DNA from 2 places in the Thalassotalea coralli genome. Region 2 is predicted to be linked to the other one. Evidence: riboswitches for the same ligand, from Rfam matches in the RefSeq annotation. Region 2 holds a riboswitch; the other holds the start of a gene.
The links. A riboswitch is a leader RNA that binds a small molecule or an ion and turns the genes downstream of it on or off. The one in region 2 is predicted to bind cobalamin.
Positions count from the first base shown of each region.

Region 1 (3,370 bases), on a different contig from region 2:
TTTCTATTATGCCGTGGTAACAATGTTCCAGCTTTTCTAATAAAGCTAATGCTCTTTCTCTCCCTTGATGGTCAACACCTTCAAGTAAGTGATGCATCTCTTCAACAGTGTGATGCAGCGCTTCTTCAGCCATATCAAATTGCTTAGCTTCGATTGCTGCCGTTAACTGCTGATGCAATAAACCAAAAGGGCCGTGCTCCATTTCATGCTTGACCGTATCAGGTAAAGCTTCAAACCATGATTGGTAATCAGTAGCAGACATGGTTTCTATAGTGTTACTCATGGACGCTAACGCTGCAGAATCTCTTGGTAGATTAACGCCCTGTGCTTGCATCAGGTCTAAGAGTTCTTCTTGAGAATTAGGCAGCTTTCCTGTGTTGTAACCTTCAGCCTTCAACTTATTTAAAATTTGCCAAATCGACGCAGGTACGTCTAAGTTATCAGCGCCAATGTTATGTCTGCCCGGAGGGTGGTTGTAATAAACAATAGCAACACGCTTATCTTTATTTTCCTTAACTTTTAACTTATGCCAGTTGTTAATGCGTGTTAACACAGAGTTGATGCCACTCTGTTCAGCGATAACGCCTTGTACTTTTATTCCCGTGCTTTGATCGATAAAAGGTTTCCCTAAAGTAGCGACAACTAATGGTTGGCTAGCTCCTTGAAGTTCAGGCATGGCGATTTGGTAGTACACCTTATCTTGCGCTAAACCGTCTGATGAAAGTTGTCGTTCAATTGAACTGCGATCGCGCACTTTAATCGCTTTAATTACCGGAACATTTAGTTGCTGTAGAAATTCAGTGGTTTGTTCGCGCCCTTCACCGCCACCAATAACAAAATCTTGTAGCATAACCACCGCTGCTAATTTGTCTTTTAAAGGCAATAAAGCTTTAGCTGCTAATACGCCCGCTTCGCCCCAATAAGCTAATGCGGCGAGACAATGCGCGTTAAATTTATCTTTTGCTTGCAGACAAACTTGACGTAATAACTTAGCATCCGCGGGTCTTCCGCCGCCTGCATGATCGATAATGGCAATAATAGGCTCATTCACAGTCAATTTGTTTAAGTTTGTCTTCGGTAATTGATGATGAAATTCATCGTTAAAGTACCAACGAAGTTGTGGCGTCGGAAACGGGGGTTTTACGTCAGTACCATGTCCCATCTGTTCAAACATCCAAGCAAACAATTGCGCTGTGTTTTCAGCGCCAGCAGCATGCCAATAGGCTCTAGCCATCAACCATTCAGACTGCGCTGGATTGGCGTTAAGTTGGTCTTGTAAATCTTGTTGAAATGACTCGCCAGGCAAGGCTTTAGCGAGGGCTTTAAGTTGCTGTGAATTATCAAAAATTGTCTTTCGATTAAACTGGCTAAGCGCCACTAAACGGTGGTCACTGCTCATGATAAGTCGTTGTTGATTGTCGTTAACCAGCAGAGGTCTTAGGTTAGCGACACTTGCACCATAAAGGCCAAAGCCTAAAACCGCTTGGCTATTTTCGATGAGTGTTGCTCGTTGCTTGGGCGTTAGTGCCCATAATTGTGTATCTGTACGTGCGGTGATTTTAAGGTGACTGAATTTCGGGTTTGCCAAATAAAATAAACGAGCAGCTTCGGCAATGGTCTCGGCATTACGTTGAGAGGTTAGAATGAGTAAATCACTTTTACTTTGGGTTGCCCAAACAAAGTGTGAACTGCTCAGTAGCAGAAAAACAAAAAGAAAATAATTGCGCATGATTTCTCGCCAACGTCTTATAAAGCAATTGCGAGAACATAGACAAGAAGCTCTGAACAGCTAAGAAACCTGTGTCAAAAAACCACCTTGAAACTATATCGAGTATTCTCGCCCGAAAAGTAGTGTTTCTATGACATGTATCTGGCTCGTGTTGTTAAAACACTTACAGTTGCGAGTACAGCTCCGGAATTTAAATAAATAACTGACGATAGATATTCAGCACCGGATTCCATGGCGTTATCAATAAGCAATTGCTTTTTCAAACACATAGAAAACGCGAACTTTTTACAGGGAAAGGTTCGCAAAGTCAATTAATTGCTCAAAAATACAACTTTTATATTGTATTAAATGACGAAGTTATATTTGAACTTTCATTCGGCTGCGTCGGCAACGTTCTGAGCAGTATTTAACTGCGTTCCATTTGCGTTGCCACTTTTTTCTCCATCGAAACGGTCGTTTACAAACGACACAAACTTTAGTTGGTAAATCAAATTTCTTCATTACTGTCTTACGTGGCGACTTAATATTCGTTGCTTTTCTTGCACTACCTCTGGATTGTTTTTCCATGACCAAAGCAGCTGCTGGGCTTTCTTATAACTCTCTTCGAGATCAACGATTGGTGAAGGATAATCAACTCCTAGCTCAATGGCATACATTGCTTGTTCCATTACTGTGAGTTTCCAAGGCTGATGCACAAGAGTTTCTGGGATTTCGCTCAATTCTGGTAGCCAACGTTTAACAAAATAGCCATCGGGGTCTTTCTCCAGTCCTTGTTTTACTGGGTTATAGATTCTTATGGTATTAATTCCAGTTACACCCGCTTGCATTTGAAATTGGCTGTAATGTATACCCGGTTCAAAGTCTAAAAAAACACTTGCTAGATGTTTTACCCCAAGGCGCCAATCAACTTCTAAGTGATGACACAAAAAGCTGACTAGCATAGCCCTCATTCTAAAGTTAATATAGCCAGTTACGAGCAGACAGCGCATACATGCGTCAACCATTGGAATACCAGTTTTGCCTGATTTCCATGCAGCTAAACGAACGACAGATAGCTCTCCTGCCATTCTAGGCATGTGTTCATAGCCTTTATTAACGGCTCGAAACTCCATATCACTCTCACTTTCAAACTTTTGAATGAAGTGACAATGCCAATGAAGTCTTGAACTAAATGCAACCAAGCTACGTCGCCATCCTGGCTTTTTCCAATGAGACAAAAGGCTTTGATAAACTTGCCTTAGGCTAATATTACCCCAAGCAAGATAAGCACTCAGTCTTGAGCAATATACTTGGCTTTGTTCCGGTGAAGATAAGTTAAACGCATAGTTTTTACCACGTGTTGAAAAAAATGACTCTAATACCTGCCATGCCTCATTCTCCCCTCCTTGCTGCCAGTTAGTCTCACCAATATTAAAGTAAGCTAATAATTGAGCCGTCGATGCAACATCGCTTTCATCAGTTGTCATCCAATTCACAGTATTTGGGTCAACATTTTCAACGTTAGCTCTCATCACGTCGCTCCAGTGCTTGTCCCAACCAATTCTATTTGGTTTACCTCGAATAACAGCAGCATAATTAGCCTCGTGCCAGTGAACTTCATTGTTGTAACACCATGTCATAACGTCTTTATCACGCTGAAAG
Region 1 covers NZ_JBVVBK010000001.1:731,888-735,257, reverse strand. Annotated here, with positions in the region: gene ACOB80_RS03320 (cobaltochelatase subunit CobN) at 1-1,729, opposite strand, end outside; cobalamin riboswitch at 1,845-1,989, opposite strand; gene ACOB80_RS03315 (DUF2256 domain-containing protein) at 2,087-2,230, opposite strand; gene ACOB80_RS03310 (cryptochrome/deoxyribodipyrimidine photo-lyase family protein) at 2,230-3,370, opposite strand, start outside.
Region 1: it holds a riboswitch for cobalamin, as region 2 does, so the genes downstream of both, ACOB80_RS03320 (cobaltochelatase subunit CobN) here and ACOB80_RS18175 (ABC transporter ATP-binding protein) in region 2, are expected to answer to the same signal.

Region 2 (3,370 bases):
ACCTCTAGTAGCTGCTTGGTTAAAAAAGCAGCTACAAATTGCTTCACTCAGTTAACAATTGTTAACAATGAAACAGGAATGTAACACCTATACTGTTGTCATTGAATCGAAACAGGAAGCCGAAATGAAAAAGTATTTAGTCACCCTAATTTCTGCCGTTGCTATGATGGGTTTAAGTTTTGCAACATTCGCTCAGTCTACCGTTGAAGAGGGCGTCATTAAAAAAGCTGAAGTTATTACGACAAAAGCGGGTAAAGATGGTAAGCCATTATTAGGTGCAGCCGTTGGTGTTGGCATAGGTTCAGCTTTTGGCTCTGGTAGCGGTAACGATGCTGCCAAGGTTGTCGGTGGATTAATTGGTGCAAAACGTCAAGCAGCCAAAAAGCAACAAACTGTTTATGGCTGGCGCTATATTGTTGAAGTTAAAGGTGAACTGAAGGTAGTTGATGCTTGGTGTTCTGGTCCTAATCAACAGTGTACTGGTGTAACTGAGGGAAATAACGTTTACGTAGTTAACGGTAACGAGGTCATCGTTAAGTAACATCAGCTAAACGTGTTTTATTGAATTAAAGAAAATGCTCGCAACATTTCTTGTCCTAGCCAACCTTAACCGGTTGGCTTTTTTTATGTGAACCAGTGTGGAGAAGTGCTTGATTTGTAATACAGTTACTGTTTTGATATGTAGCTTGATGGACTAAGGAGTAAGCGAAATAATGGATATTCACACGGATAACTCAGCGCAATCCGCGAGTATCACGTTTAACAGGTGGGTGTTGCTTGCAGCAATACTATTTAACTGGATTACGTCAATAGCGTTTATGCTGTTTTTTCGTTACCCAGTGCCATTGTTTGGGTATTTTGGCCCATACTCGGTTAATGGTTCTGTCACTGTTGAAAGTGCCTTTAACTCTGGTACTACATCATTTTTTTTCTATGGGCTTATCGGTGGTTTTCTGCTGATTGCTTTCTTATCTTTTATTTTAGCTCAAATCGTTAATCAAATAACCAAGAGTCCCGCTCGATACTGGTACATATTGGTGAGTGCTCTTCCTGCATTTTGTTGGAGTTTGTTTTTATCTACCTTAGATTACATGATCGGTCCTTGGTAGTTATCTTATCCATCTTATTTTCAAATTTACCCACTCAAGTTGGTATACATTATAAATTTGCCGTTTTGGACGTCTATACTTCTAATTCTTGGTAAAAGCTTGTTTTCTGTGCTAGAGTGTCGCCGCTTTTTATGGTGCAGATTTGTTTAAGTGATCTTAATGTTCATTTTTCTAAATAAATCCGCTTAAAAGGGAATGTGGTGTAAGTCCACAACTGTTCCCGCAACTGTAAGTAGGGCTGAGTTTTCATCCACTGGTTTTTGACTGGGAAGGGGAAGCTTGGGTTACCCCTATAAGTCAGGAGACCTGCCATGAAATTTTTTACACACCGTGCGGGTTACTCGGTAAGTACTAGATGATTTTCGTCTAGCCTTTCTGTTCGCCTGCACTGAATAGATGTTTTTAGTGGATTATGGCGAGTCAACGATTACAAGCAGATAACATTACCTGGCAGGTCGACAATAAGGTTATTGTTGATGGCGTTAGCTTTGCTGCGAATTGCGGTGAAGTTGTTGGTATTGTTGGTCCTAATGGCGCAGGCAAAACTTCGCTACTTAAATGTTTATACCAAGAAAATACTGTTGATTCGGGCAATGTTACGTTAGACGATATGCCGCTTAACTTACTTAGCCGCAAAGAAGTTGCTCAGAAAGTGGCAGTTGTAGGCCAGCAATACGATGCTATTTTTGCCTTGTCTGTAAACGATATTGTTGCCATGGGGCTTATTCCTCACAAGTCTTATTTTGAGCGAGATACCGACCAAGACAGAAAGTCGGTGACCGATGCGTTAATCAAAGTAGATTTACTCGATAAACGAGAGCAAGTGTTTAGTACCTTATCTGGTGGTGAGCAACAGCGCTGTATGATTGCTCGAGCCCTCGTTCAACAACCTAAGTTGTTGATTATGGACGAACCTACTAATCATTTAGATATCTATTATCAACATCAGATATTGTCATTCGTGAAAGAACTCGGTTTATCCGTGGTGATGACAATTCACGATCTTAATTTAGCAGCGCAGTATTGCGATCGCTTATTGTTGATTCATCAGGGCCGAGCACTTGCTTTCGCGGAACCTGAACAAGTCTTAACAGAAGCACTTATCAAAGAAGTGTTCCACTTAGATTGCTTAGTGGATGAACATCCGATTACGCATAAGTTACGTGTTTCCTTTGCCGGAGTTCAGCCATGATCAAACGATTATCTTTTTGGCAATCATCATTGCTATTACTGGCCATCACCATTACTTCTATGTTGTTAGCGATGGGCTTCGGTACGGCAGAACTAGGTTTTAAAAATGTTTGGCAGTGTTTAACCGATGAGTGCCAACGTCCCATTTACGAGACCATCTTAGTCGACATTAGATTGCCTCGAGTCATTATGGGTTTCTTTGCTGGGTTTGCTTTAGCAGCAGCGGGCGCCTTGATGCAAAATGTCACTCGAAATCCACTTGCTGACCCTTACTTATTCGGTATCGTTTCTGGCGCAGGTCTAGGTGCTACTTTAGCAAGCTTATTGCCGCCACCTTGGCAGGTGTTTTCAGTTCCTGTTGCCGCATTTTTAGGTGCGCTATTTGCGGTCTTTATCGTTGTTTTAGTGTTGATGCATAACAGCTGGCGCCGAATAGAGCATTTATTGCTTGCCGGCGTTGCTGTTTCTTTTATGTTGAGCGCATTTACCAGCTTTATCTTATATTTTGGTGAGGCATTTGCGGCAAATCGCGTCATTTTCTGGCTGATGGGCTCAGTTGCTCGAGCAGATTATATGGCGCTGTCTGTGGTTGTTCCTGTGATTTTATGCTGCTGTTTACTCGCCTTAGTCTTTTCACGTCAATTAGATGCGCTATTACTCTCTGACGAAAGTGCAAGAACGCTAGGCGTTAATGTTGCGTTAGTGCGCATTGTGGCGCTTGTTGCTTGTGCGGCCATGACTGCTGTTATCGTTTCTTATTGTGGTGGCATTGCTTTTGTTGGCTTGATGATCCCGCACATCGTAAGACCGTTTTTTGGTATTACCACGGCGAAGTTGCTGCTAAGTGCTGGCTTTATTGGTGGCTGCTTCTTGATATGGGTTGATGTTATTGCACGTACCATCGTTGCTGGGCAAGAAATTCCTATCGGCGTTATCACTTCGGTCATCGGCAGTATCTTCTTTCTTTTCTTAATGCGTAGGATGTAGTCATGTTTACCATCGAACCATTAGCTCGTGAATTTTCTGAACAAATCCAAGCGAAAATCGATCAGAAAACTAAGCCATTAGGC
Region 2 covers NZ_JBVVBK010000007.1:333,848-337,217, forward strand. Annotated here, with positions in the region: gene ACOB80_RS18165 (hypothetical protein) at 125-541, shown strand; gene ACOB80_RS18170 (hypothetical protein) at 714-1,109, shown strand; cobalamin riboswitch at 1,253-1,437, shown strand; gene ACOB80_RS18175 (ABC transporter ATP-binding protein) at 1,522-2,301, shown strand; gene ACOB80_RS18180 (FecCD family ABC transporter permease) at 2,298-3,287, shown strand; gene cobT (nicotinate-nucleotide--dimethylbenzimidazole phosphoribosyltransferase) at 3,290-3,370, shown strand, end outside.